Regions from separate parts of the Chryseobacterium sp. B21-037 genome, predicted to be linked through region 2. Evidence: riboswitches for the same ligand, from Rfam matches in the RefSeq annotation. Region 2 holds a riboswitch; each other region holds the start of a gene.

Region 1 (3,154 bases), 1.7 Mb from region 2:
TAACCGTCAAAGACAGCAATCTTTGCTCCATGAATATTCCCACCACTTGAAACGTCCACTAAATCCACCTTATGCTGCTTCAGTATTTTTGCAAGCTCTACACTGCTTTCGATATCCCATCCATTTTCAGCATATTCTGTTCCTGAGATTCTCACAAACAATGCAGTATTATCATTCAGTTCCTCGTTTACCGCATCTACTATTTCTATTAAAAATCGTATTCTGTTTTCGAAGCTGCCTCCATATTCATCTGTTCGTATATTCGAAAGCGGAGATAAAAACTGATGAACTAAATATCCATGTGCCCCATGGATCTCTATAATATCAAATCCTGCTTTCACAGCTCTTCTTGCAGCTTCTTTAAAATTCTGAACCTGAGTTTTGATTTCTTCCAGCGTCAGAGCGTGTGGAATTCTTTCTGTAGGATGATAAGGAATCGGGCTAGGTGCCAGGGTTTCCCACCCCTCTTCCACTGGAATTTGAATATTATTCCAGGTAGAGCCTTTTCTTCCGGCATGTGCCAGCTGGATTCCGATTTTACTCTCAGAATTGGAGTGGACAAAGTTGACAATCTGCTGAAGTTTTTCAGCCTGTTCGTCATTCCATATTCCCATACATTTATTAGTGATCCTTCCCCGGGGTTCAACACCCGTTGCTTCAATCATTATCAGTCCGGTACCACCTTGTGATCTGCTTCCGTAATGTACGAAATGAAAGTCATTAGCCATTCCGTTTTCACTTGAATACATACACATAGGTGACATAACCCATCGGTTAGAGAGTTTAATATTTCTGAATTGTATCGGAGTATATAACATTGTCTATTAATTTTTGAATTTTACTAATGAAGAGGAAATAATCCCGGGTTGCCCACGTGATTAAAAAGAACTAATTTTACCTCCCCTTTTTAGGCTCCAATAAATATATGAAAAAAGATATACAGATCGGCTACGAATATTTTAAAAATAGCTCTGAACTGAACGATATAGAAAAAAAACTTTTCGAAAGAGCAAAACAAGCCCGCGAAAATGCTTATGCCCCTTATTCCCAATTTTTGGTCGGGTGCTCCGTATTACTTGAAAACGGAGAAATATTTTCCGGTAACAATCAGGAAAATGCAGCTTTTCCATCCGGACTTTGTGCTGAAAGAACAGCTCTATTCTGGATAGGTGCAAATTTCCCTGAGGAAAAGATCAAAAAGATTTTTATCGTAGGAGGCCCTAAAGAATCTTCTGAAAAAACACCACCGATTCCCCCGTGTGGCGCCTGCAGACAAAGTCTTATTGAATACGAAACAAAACAAAAAGAAAATATTGATCTTTATTTTTCCAGTATGAATGACGAAATCGTTAAGGTAAATTCGATTAAAGATCTATTGCCATTTTACTTTGACTCGACGTTCTTGTAATCGTGAAACTCTCAATTCTGAGGTTCTGGGAATCGTTATTTTTTCTGCAGACCATTGTTTTGATTACAAATTAACAGATACGACTGAGATTTCTTTTTAAAAACTTATCTTTGCAAAAATTTTGGTTTTCAAGCTATTGAAATAATAGGGAATTGGGTGAAAATCCCAGACTGTCCCCGCAACTGTAGATCGCAATTAAAATTTCTATAAGAAACCACTGTGAAAACGGGAAGGTATAGAAATGCGAAAGTCAGGAGACCTGCCAAAATGATAATATCAAAAATATATTGCTTTCGGTGGAAAAGTAAAATAGTATGAAAAAAACCTTAGTACTGCTTTTATCGTTATCTGCTTATTTTCTTTGTCTGGGACAAGAGAAAGCAATCGATACCGTTTATATTTTTGACAACCAGATGAACAAGGTAAAACTTTTTCATAAGGTTACTCCAATTACTCCTCAGGATGCTGAAAAGAATTCCACGAATCTTTCAGAACTTTTACGTTTCCAATCCAGTATTTATATCAAGGAAAACGGACGAGGTGCAGTTTCTTCGCCTTCGTTCAGAGGAACCTCTGCTCCACAGACAGCCTTTGTTTGGAATGGAATCAATATCAATTCGATATTTCTTGGTCAGGGAGACATTAATAATATTCCTCTTTTCGGATATGATGAGATCGGAGTGAAAGCCGGTGGCGGAAGTGTAATATACGGGAGTGGTGCAATCGGCGGGAGTATACATCTCAATAATAATCTGGGTTTCAATAAAAGTTTTAAAGCCTCCCTGTATTCTGAGGGTGGATCATTTGGTACTTTTAATAATTTCGGAACGGCCTCCTACAGCAATGAAAAGCTGAGTTTTAAAGTCTCAGGAAATCATTCGATCAGTCAGAATGATTATAAAGTCGAAGAAAAAAACTATATTAATAGAAACGGCAAATACTTTAACAGTACCTTTAATGTTGGAATCTCCTATAAAATTGCGAGACATCAGACGATCTCATGGCAAAGTCAGTTTTTTGACTCGACACAGAATTATCCGATTTTTGTAGAGAATGGCAACCGTACAAAATACGAGACACAAAGCACCAGAAGCTTACTTTCCTGGGATATTACTAAAAATAAATTTTCAAATAGCTTAAAAGCTGCTTACACAGAAGAAAATTTCCAATATTTTGGCAATTACAATGCTCCGAAGACCAGTGGTTCAACAGGGAAAAATTATATCTTTAAAAATGATTTTAATTATTTCATCGTACCTGAACTTAATGTCAACATCATCACCGAATTCCAGGTAAACAAAGGTGAGGGGTATCAGCCTGATCTCCAAGGTGTAAAAACTGAAGGAATTGGTAATGTAAGTAGAAATGTAGGCTCTTTAGCGGGGTTAATACGATATTTTCCGACGAAAGATCTGCGTTTTGAAGCTGGTGTTAAAAAGGATTTTGTAGAGAATATAAGTTCGCCATTGCTTTACTCATTCTCGGGAAAATGGAGTCCGGTACAATGGTATAATCTTGGAGTAAATGTATCCAGAAATTTCAGATTTCCAACATTCAATGATCTGTATTGGAATCCCGGAGGAAATCCAAACCTAAAACCGGAAAGGTCTTACCAGATGGATATGGACCATGAGTTTAAATGGGGTAATATTAAACTTGCATTAAGTCCGTATTATCTTTATATATCGGATAATATAGTGTGGTTGCCGACAGCTTACGGATATTGGTCCCCAGTTAATATCAATA
Region 2 (3,154 bases):
GAAATGTTCCTCATGCCATAGCGGAGAATTGTTTACGGATGAAAGCTTCCGCAATACAGGGATGTATTACAATAGTCAGTTTAAGGATGCCGGGCGTTATAGGGTAACATTGGATCAGGTAGATTGGATGAAATTCCGGGTGCCCAGCTTAAGGAATGTGGAATATACAGCTCCTTATATGCATGACGGGAGATTCTATACCCTGGATGCTGTTCTTAATTTTTACTCGGATAATGTAGAGGACGATCCTAACCTTGATCCGCTGCTTAAACAAAACGGACATATCGGACTCACGATGAACTATGCGGAGAAGCAGTCCATTATTGCTTTCCTGAAAACTCTATCTGATAAAGATTTTGTTACCAACCCAAAATTCTCAGAATAAATTTTAATCGAACATGAAAAATATTTTTTTAATAGGATTGGGTTTATTTTTATGCCAAATAGCCTACGCAGAACCCATAAGAGACAGTTTGTATATTCCTGAAAATAGTTTTAACCCCAGCAAATTTTTTGATGATGATTGTGATGCTTGTGGCTGTGCTGCAGGAAATGGATCATCAGGATTTGAGTCTTTGCTTAATCCTCAATTTATAGGAATAAAATATTTTGCACAGCATTATAAAGCCAAAGAAAACCTTTTTGTGAATGATCTCACCCAGGATCAGTACTTCAATACCATCCAGTTATGGGGAAAAGTTCCCATTACGAAAAAGCTGAGTGTTTACGGGAGTCTCCCTTTTCAGTTTCATGAAAAAAAAACAATGCAGGGAGACATCAGAATTAATGGAATGGGGGATCTGAATGTAATGGGTATTTATCAGCTGATCAATTCTAAAGATGCATCTCACCAATTAAATGGAGGATTAGGAATAAAAGTTCCGTTAGGAAGATTTGATGAAAAAGGAATTACGGGAGTGAATCCGAGTTTCCAATTGGGAACAGGAAGCTGGGATTATCAGATGGTTGTGAACTATAAATACCAAAAGAACAAAGTTGCAGTAATTGTTAATACGGATTATACTGTTAAAGGTGAAAATAAGAAGTATTATCAGTTTGGAAACCAATGGAACTATGCAGCTACCGGATTTTATCAGCTTCATGCGGACAAAAAAATGATCTTTTCCGGGAAAGCCGGATTACAGGGAGAAGTATATGATAGGAATAAGCAATTTGATGAAGCCTTACCGGATACTGCCGGAAGTGCTTTATATGGAAAATTAGGTTTTGAACTTTCTTATAGCAAATGGAGCCTGGGTAGTGAACTGATGCTTCCGGCCTATTCAAACCTAGCGGGTGGAAACATTGAAGCTAAATCCAGATTCAGTGTGTTTATTAACTTTGGGATATAAAAATCAAATGAACATTCCGTTACTCATGTAACGGAATGTTTGTTTTTATTCTGTTGAAAATCATTTTATTAAGTATAATATTGTTTCTAAGAAGAATTTTCTATCTTTGCCGGAATCTGGTGAGCTGTAAAAGGCTTTTAAAAGGGAATCCGGTGTAAATCCGGAACAGACCCGCTGCTGTAAACTCTAAACCAAAATTTTTTGATGTATATATCCACTGTTTTTAATGGGAAGGATTTCAAAAATGGAGTAAGTCAGAAGACCTGCCAGAAGATTAAAGTTTGATGCTTTCGTGGAATAAAGCTAAGGACAACAATGCTTCTGTGCAGCTATGGCTGTACAATGTTATTGCTGCTTTCTTATATCCATTAGTGTCAAGATTATTCTCAATGAGCTAATGGAACCGAAATTTACTTTTACAACTAAAAAAATAATTATCACAATCCTTGTGCTAATTAACCAGCTTTATTTTTCTCAGTCAAGAGATAGTATAAAGGAAAAAGGGATCCTTCCGGTTACCATTTATAAAAAAGATTTTAAAGAAATTCTTCCCGCTCAAACTCTTTCAGGAGAACAGCTGGAAAGGTTGAACAGCCAGTCCGTAGCCGATGCATTACGCTATTTTTCGGGAGTACAGATCAAGGATTACGGTGGAATTGGCGGATTGAAAACGGTTAATATCCGAAGCATGGGTAGCCAGCATGTCGGTGTTTTCTATGATGGGATTCAATTGGGAAACGCACAAAACGGGGTTATCGATCTGGGAAAGTTTTCGCTGGATGATATCGGAGAAATTTCATTATACAACGGACAGAAAAGTGATATCTTTCAGCCTGCAAAAGATTTTGGATCTTCCGGCTCAATTTATCTCCAACCCAAGACTCCTTATTTCTCCGGAAATAAAAAAACGAATCTTGTACTTAGAATAAAAAACAGCTCAATCGATCTTTTCAACCCGTCATTTCGATTGGAGCAAAAGCTTTCAGATAAAATTTCCGCAAGTTTCAGCTCCGAATTTATACAGAGTGACGGACAATATAAATACAAATACCAGAAAAAACGCCCCGATGGTACTATAGCCAATGATACAATTGCAACAAGATATGATTCTTATATTACTGCCAAAAGATTTGAGACCAGCCTGCAGGGAAATCTGAATAATGGAGACTGGAATGTCCGGGGCTACGGATATATTTCAGATCGTGGGATTCCCTCAGCAATTGTGAATAATGGTTTTGATCCGAAAGGACAAAAATTACTTGATAGAAATTATTTTGTTCAGGCTCACCTGAGGAAAAAAATATTTCCAAAATTTGAGACTCAGCTCAAAGCTAAATTTGCCTACGACTATACCCGGTATATGGATACGGTAAATGTAGCTGAAACAGCTTTAAAAACAGATAATACATATATCCAGAGAGAATTATATTTATCATCTTCCAATATCTACTCAATTACACCAAACTGGGATGTTAGTGCTAATGTTGATTTCCAGTATAATAATCTGGATTCCGATCTTAAGCTTTTCTCATTTCCCACACGTTATACCTCATTGGTTGCTTTTGCAACCACTTACCAATGGAACCGGTTTAAATTTCTTGGAAGTGTTTTAGGCACTTTTATTCGGGAGAATGTTGAACGTAATTCAAAGTCGCCGGATAAGAGTGAATGGACACCCTCTGTATTTTTGAGTTACCAGCCACTGGCCTTTAAGAATTTAACAGTGAGAGCATTTTATAAAAGGATTTTTAGAATGCCGACTTTCAATGACCTGTACTATACCATGATTGGGAATGTTTTTC
Region 3 (3,154 bases), 2.4 Mb from region 2:
GAGATAACCGGAAAGCGCTTGCTTTTGGAAACCAAAAAATCAACCTGCATCAGAAAGGCAATGAATTTGAGCCAAAGGCACTACATGCTACTCCCGGTTCTGCAGATCTGTGCTTTATTGCCACAACAGATGTACATGATATTTTAAAAGAACTTAAAGAAAAAAACATCGAAATCATCGAGGGTATTGTTATCAGAACCGGAGCAACAGGCAAAATAAGGTCCGTCTACTTCCGGGATCCTGATCAGAACCTGATTGAAGTGAGTAATTATATTTAAAATCTTCTTGAGCATGTCCCCAGATAAAAACGCCTTGGCTAAAATCCTTAGTAATTTCGAACAGGAAGAATTACCCAACAAAACCTTGCTAACGGAAGAAGGTAAGATGGCGCGTAAATTTTACTATCTCAAAAAAGGAGTTGCCAGAGGTTGGCTTAATAATGACGGTAAGGAAATTACATTTCAATTTTTGTTTGAAGGAAACTTTATTTCGTCGTGGGAAAGTCTGTTTTATAATTCTCCAAGTATTTATAATATCGAAACGATAGAACCCTGTACTGTATATAGCACTTCTATTGAGGATTTCAGACAAATAATTGAAAATAATCCGGACAGCAAGGAACTTTATTACAGCTATCTACAGGAACGCTTACTTAAATATCAGAAGCTCTTTATTTCCCGTATAAAAGATTCTGCAGAGGAAAGATATAATGAGCTTATAAAGCAATCCCCCGAGATTTTCCGCCGGGTTCCTCAGTATTATATTGCATCTTATCTTGGTATCACTTCTGTATCATTAAGCAGGATCAGAGGAAAAAAAATCTAGTAAGAGATCTGCTCTATATAGTAACTCCATGGTTATTCTTCACTTCTGCCATTACAAAAGTACTGTGTGTGCTTCCTATCGAGTCGACGGAACCTAATTTATTAAATACAAAATCCTGGTAGTGTTTCATATCGCGTACCTGAACTTTGAGAAGGAAATCAAAATCGCCTGAAATATTATAGCATTCCGCCACTTCGTCTATCAGTGTAATTTCCTGTACAAACTCATTTCCCACAGACCTGTCGTGGATCTTTAATTTAACCTGACAGAAAACTGTAAAACCACGATTCAGTTTCTCGGCTTCCAGGACAGCCGCATAATGTTTGATATAACCCTCCTGCTCCAACCTTTTAACACGCTCAAAAACAGGAGATGGAGAAAGGTTAATTTCCTTTGCCAATTCTTTAACGGTCAATTTTGCATTTTTTTGAAGGATTCTTAACAATTGAAGGTCTTTATCGTCTAGTCTTTCCACAGGATAATATTCTTTTTTCGATTTATATTTCCAAATTTACAGAATAAATAACTTACAAATTCAATTTAAACAAAATAATATACTTAATTTTTGCATTTAAGCCAATTAAACATCTTAAATTAATACCTTTACACCCTATTTTGTTCTTTAACATACTTCATCAAACGGAAAAGGTTTTACTTAAGGTAGATTAATAGGGAATCGTGTGAAAATCACGAGCTGTCGCGCAACTGTAAGTAACACAACAGAGGTTTTTGTCCCTGAATATCCACTGCCACAAGCGGGAAGGATGACAAAAACTGTTACAAGTCAGGAGACCTGCCTGTCCCGAATTGACAATGCTTTCGCGGTCTGAAGCTTTTGGTCATACAGATGATACTTTTGAACGTATTGGATTGGGTTTTAACTCAGAATTTATTTGAGTTTAAACGTAATGTTTTTTATGAAAATTAATTTCAGGTTACCTAACAATCTACTCTTCACTGGGAAAATTACGTCTATATTGTATCTTCTCTATTGCTAAAAACTATTTCCCGATTGCGTTATGAAGCATTATAAGAACTTTTAAAACCAAAATTTAATTAAAAGTTTAAAGAAAATGCAAACACACATCCTTGGCTATCCGCGAATCGGTAGCAACAGAGAACTTAAAAAAGCCTGCGAACTATATTGGGCAGGTAAAACATCGTTACAGGAACTTTTAGAGGCAGGAAAAAAGATCAGAAAGCAAAACTGGGAACTACAACAAGAAGCCGGAATTGATCTGATTCCATCCAATGACTTTTCTTTTTATGATCAGGTATTGGACATGACATTGTCTGTTGGAGCTATTCCTTCCCGTTATCAGGATATTACACCAAATGAGCTAGATCTTTACTTTGCTATGGCCAGAGGTTATCAGAAAGAAGGGCACGATATTACAGCCATGGAAATGACAAAATGGTTTGATACCAATTATCATTATATCGTTCCAGAATTCCAAAAAGATCAGCAATTCAAATTATTCTCCCATAAAATCGTTAATGAGTTTATTGAAGCGAAGGAAGCAGGAATTCATACAAAGCCTGTTATCCTTGGATTGGTAACCTATTTATTATTAGGAAAAGAAAAAGAAGAAGGTTTTGATAAATTGGATTTAGCACAAAATCTGCTTCCGGTTTACGTTGAGATCTTAAAAGAGCTTGAAAACAACGGAGCAGAATGGATTCAGCTGGATGAGCCGTTTTTAGCACTAGACCTTGATCAGAAAGCAAAAGAAGTTTACCAGAACATTTATGCTGAAATTGCCAAACAGTTTCCGAACCTTAAATTTATTGTGACCACCTATTTTGATGGGTTAAAAGATAACCTTTCATTGGCCACTACTCTACCTGTTGATGCACTACACATTGATCTGGTAAGAGCCCCGGAACAATTGGATGAGGTCATCAATGCAATTCCTGAAACATTAATCCTCTCATTAGGAGTCGTAGACGGAAGAAATATCTGGAAAAACGATTTCAATCAGTCTCTGGTTTTCATCAAAAAAGCTATTGCAGCATTAGGTTCTGAAAGAGTTTTCATTGCACCGTCATGTTCATTACTTCATTCTCCTTTCGATCTTGACCTGGAGAAAAATGAAAATATACTATCTCCGGAGATCAAACAATGGATGGCTTTCGCCAGGCAAAAAGTTTATGAAATTGTTACCTTAAAAAAATTAGCTTCAGAAAACCCGGATTACAATACTTTACAGGAATTAGCTGAAAATAAAAAAGCTATTGAAAACCGAAAAGTTTCAACACTAATTCACAATCAGGATGTGAAAAACCGTGTTACCGTAACTACAGAAAGTGACGCACAGAGAAACAGTCC
Region 4 (3,154 bases), 820 kb from region 2:
TATGATCGTCTTTTTCAGGCTGAATACTTCCAATTGCTGAAACCATGGAGCGCATTACATCCATCGGATGGGCAGCTGCAGGAATACTTTTCAGGATATTTCTTACAGAATGTGGTAATCCTCTCAGTGATTTCAATTTGGCTTTATAGTTTTTTAACTGGGCTCCTGTTGGTAGCTGTCCGTAAATAAGAAGATAGGCTACCTCCTCAAATTCTGCTTTTTCTGCGAGGTCCAAAATGTCATAACCTCTGTAATGGAGATCATTTCCACTTTTTCCTACACTGCAAAGTGCAGTATTACCTGCGGCAACCCCGGAAAGCGCTACACTTTTCTTAGGCTTAAATGTTGGTTCGTTATTCATTGACATTCTTGTTCTGTTTAAATAGGTTATCTAATTTTTGTTCGTAATCATGGTATCCAATACTTTTGTAAAGTTCTTCCCGGGTCTGCATGGTATCAATTACATGAGCCTGGGTTCCATCTTTCCGGATATGCTCGTAAACATTCAGTGCTGCCTTATTTGCCGCCCGGAAAGCAGAAAGGGGATATAAAATCAAACCGACTCCCGCATCTTTCAGTTCATCAGCAGTATACATTTTAATCATTCCGAATTCTGTAATATTGGCCAGTACAGGAATACCTGTAGCGTCTACAAACTTTTGATAATAGCTTAAATCAGGAACAGCCTCCGCAAAGATGAAATCTGCTCCGGCTTCTTTATAGGCAACAGCCCTTTCCAATGTTTTTTCAAGCCCTTCATTGGCAAAAGCATCAGTACGTGCCCCGATCACAAAATTTTCATCCGTCCGAGCATCAACAGCAGCCTTCAAACGGTCTACCATTTCCTCTTTGCTTACCACTTCTTTACCTGGACGGTGCCCACAACGTTTCGCTCCCACCTGGTCTTCAATATGCAAAGCACCTGCTCCGGCTTTAATTAATGATTTTACAGTTCTTGCTACGTTGAATGCCGAAGGACCAAACCCCGTATCTACATCCACCAATAGAGGTAAATCACATACATTGGTTATTCGTTGAATATCGATCAGAACATCCTCAAGGGTCGTAATTCCCAGATCCGGAATTCCCAACGATCCTGCAGCAACTCCTCCTCCGGAAAGATAAATAGCATTGAATCCTGCTTGCTGCGCCAGCAATGCATGATTGGCATTGATAGCCCCGACAATCTGAAGAGGGTTTTCTTTTTGCATCGTCTCCCGGAAACGTAATCCGGCAGACTCTAGACTTACATTTTTACTCATCTTTAATATTATTGTTCGTTTTGATGTATTTTAACTCACATTCTTCCAACAATTTAAAGAAAGATTATTCTTTAAATGATTAAAATAATTAAACGACCTATAAACCTTAATGAATGGTTGAACAGCCTCATTACATTTTCATGTAATAACAATCCGGTCAAAGATTGCTGCCATCAGCCTGTAATGCTTATAAATCAATATAAAAGGTGCTGATAAAACTTCACAATACTTTGTAAAAGAGAAAATTATGGAAAGGGACTAATACGAGCAAGCTGTAGAAATGATACAGCCCTGAAAAGCAAAACCTGTAAACCATTTCTTAAAAATGATAATGTACACAAAAAGATATCGGGCACTGTTATCACATCGTATCATACCTGACTATAAGCTTCAGATCGCGAAAGCATCGTCAATTCGAAATAGGCAGGTCTCCTGACTTGTAACAATTTTTATCGTCCTTCCCATTCAAAAAAAGAACAGTGAACCCTGATTGATAAAAACCTTTTGAGTGTTACTTACAGTTGCGCGACAGTTCGTGATTCACACACGATTCCCTTTTAATTCACAGCTAAGTGTAACCAATTCCGGTTGATAAAGAAGTATAAATGAACTCCTTGGTGGTAAATATAGGTATTTTATTGAAACACGAAAATAATTATTTACGAACAACAGTTAGGAATTCGTAATTCTTTGAAAATAGGCATTATAAATATATTTTCAATTTTCAAAATCATAATTAAAATGATCTTGATTATGTAAAAATCACTTGCAAAAAAATCCGACAAACACGATTATTGAGAAAAGCATATGCTCTCAATATGAAAATATGATTCTGAATTAACAGATAAAAGCCTGAAAAACACTCACAATATCTGTTTCAAATTCTCACCTATATTTTGCAAAGCCAACAGGCTATGGGATGTGATACGTTCTGCAAAAATAATCCTGAAATGGTACCTGAACTGATCGGTAAGGCTAAAAATTTCTCCGGGAGTAAATAATATTCTTTGCTGTTCGCAATAAGCGTAAAATTTCTCCATATCCACTCCTTCAGGCAAACTTCCCCAAATGCTGTATCCACCCTGAGGATCTTCAAAATAAGCCCCATCCGGAAAATGGCTTTTTAATATCTCTAACACATCTTTGGCCTGCTTATATAGCTGTTTACGAAATGAACGCAAATGTTTATCATAGCTATGGTCTTCAAGCAGTTTAATGACCAGTTCCTGATATACCGGAGCAACAGATCTTCCTAAGGCAAACCTGGTTCTCTCTGCTTCCGCATGGAATTTTCCCGAATGCATCCATCCCAGGCGAATACCGGGAGCCAATGTTTTGGAAAAAGAAGAAAAAGTTATTACCCAACCACCGGTATCAAAACTCCCGATCCCCGAAGGTCTCTCATTGCCAAAATAAAGGTCTCCGTAAATATCATTTTCGATAATCGGAAACTCATATTCTTCCGCAATGGAAAGCAGTTCTTTTTTTACAGTTTCCGACATCAGAATTCCTGTAGGATTGTGAAAATTAGGTGTAACTACAAGAGATCTGATATCATGATCCGCGCATATCTTTTTTAAATATGCCGTATCAAAACCATTTCTATCCCGGACAGGAATTTCTATGACTTTAAGTTTCAGATTGGCAATTACTTCCAAAACAGAAAAAACGCACGGACTTTCAACAGCAATGAGGTCACCGGCATTCGTCACAGATGCCAGGGCAATGTAAAGTGCCTGCAATGCTCCATCAGTAATGATTAATTTTTCAGGATGCAATGTGTATCCATATTGAGAAGTACGTTTAGCGATAAGATCTCTTAGTTCTAAAGACCCGTTAGCAGGATAGTAGCGAAGAAGTGAAGTCCCTTTTTCGCGGATCACTTTCTGCAT

The links. A riboswitch is a leader RNA that binds a small molecule or an ion and turns the genes downstream of it on or off. The one in region 2 is predicted to bind cobalamin.
Region 1: another riboswitch for cobalamin. It lies ahead of MTQ00_RS10195 (TonB-dependent receptor plug domain-containing protein); the one in region 2 lies ahead of MTQ00_RS17835 (TonB-dependent receptor plug domain-containing protein).
Region 3: another riboswitch for cobalamin. It lies ahead of metE (5-methyltetrahydropteroyltriglutamate--homocysteine S-methyltransferase); the one in region 2 lies ahead of MTQ00_RS17835 (TonB-dependent receptor plug domain-containing protein).
Region 4: another riboswitch for cobalamin. It lies ahead of prpB (methylisocitrate lyase); the one in region 2 lies ahead of MTQ00_RS17835 (TonB-dependent receptor plug domain-containing protein).

Annotation. Positions count from the first base shown of each region.
Region 1 covers NZ_JALGCB010000001.1:2,334,431-2,337,584, forward strand. The annotation lists gene namA (NADPH dehydrogenase NamA) at 1-818, opposite strand, end outside; gene MTQ00_RS10190 (cytidine deaminase) at 926-1,408, shown strand; cobalamin riboswitch at 1,514-1,689, shown strand; gene MTQ00_RS10195 (TonB-dependent receptor plug domain-containing protein) at 1,723-3,154, shown strand, end outside.
Region 2 covers NZ_JALGCB010000001.1:3,999,700-4,002,853, forward strand. The annotation lists gene MTQ00_RS17825 (cytochrome-c peroxidase) at 1-385, shown strand, start outside; gene MTQ00_RS17830 (transporter) at 399-1,352, shown strand; cobalamin riboswitch at 1,453-1,637, shown strand; gene MTQ00_RS17835 (TonB-dependent receptor plug domain-containing protein) at 1,750-3,154, shown strand, end outside.
Region 3 covers NZ_JALGCB010000001.1:1,569,007-1,572,160, forward strand. The annotation lists gene MTQ00_RS06895 (VOC family protein) at 1-278, shown strand, start outside; gene MTQ00_RS06900 (Crp/Fnr family transcriptional regulator) at 292-825, shown strand; gene MTQ00_RS06905 (Lrp/AsnC family transcriptional regulator) at 839-1,300, opposite strand; cobalamin riboswitch at 1,455-1,640, shown strand; gene metE (5-methyltetrahydropteroyltriglutamate--homocysteine S-methyltransferase) at 1,899-3,154, shown strand, end outside.
Region 4 covers NZ_JALGCB010000001.1:4,816,552-4,819,705, reverse strand. The annotation lists gene prpC (bifunctional 2-methylcitrate synthase/citrate synthase) at 1-361, opposite strand, end outside; gene prpB (methylisocitrate lyase) at 354-1,262, opposite strand; cobalamin riboswitch at 1,668-1,860, opposite strand; gene MTQ00_RS21695 (aminotransferase-like domain-containing protein) at 2,126-3,154, opposite strand, start outside.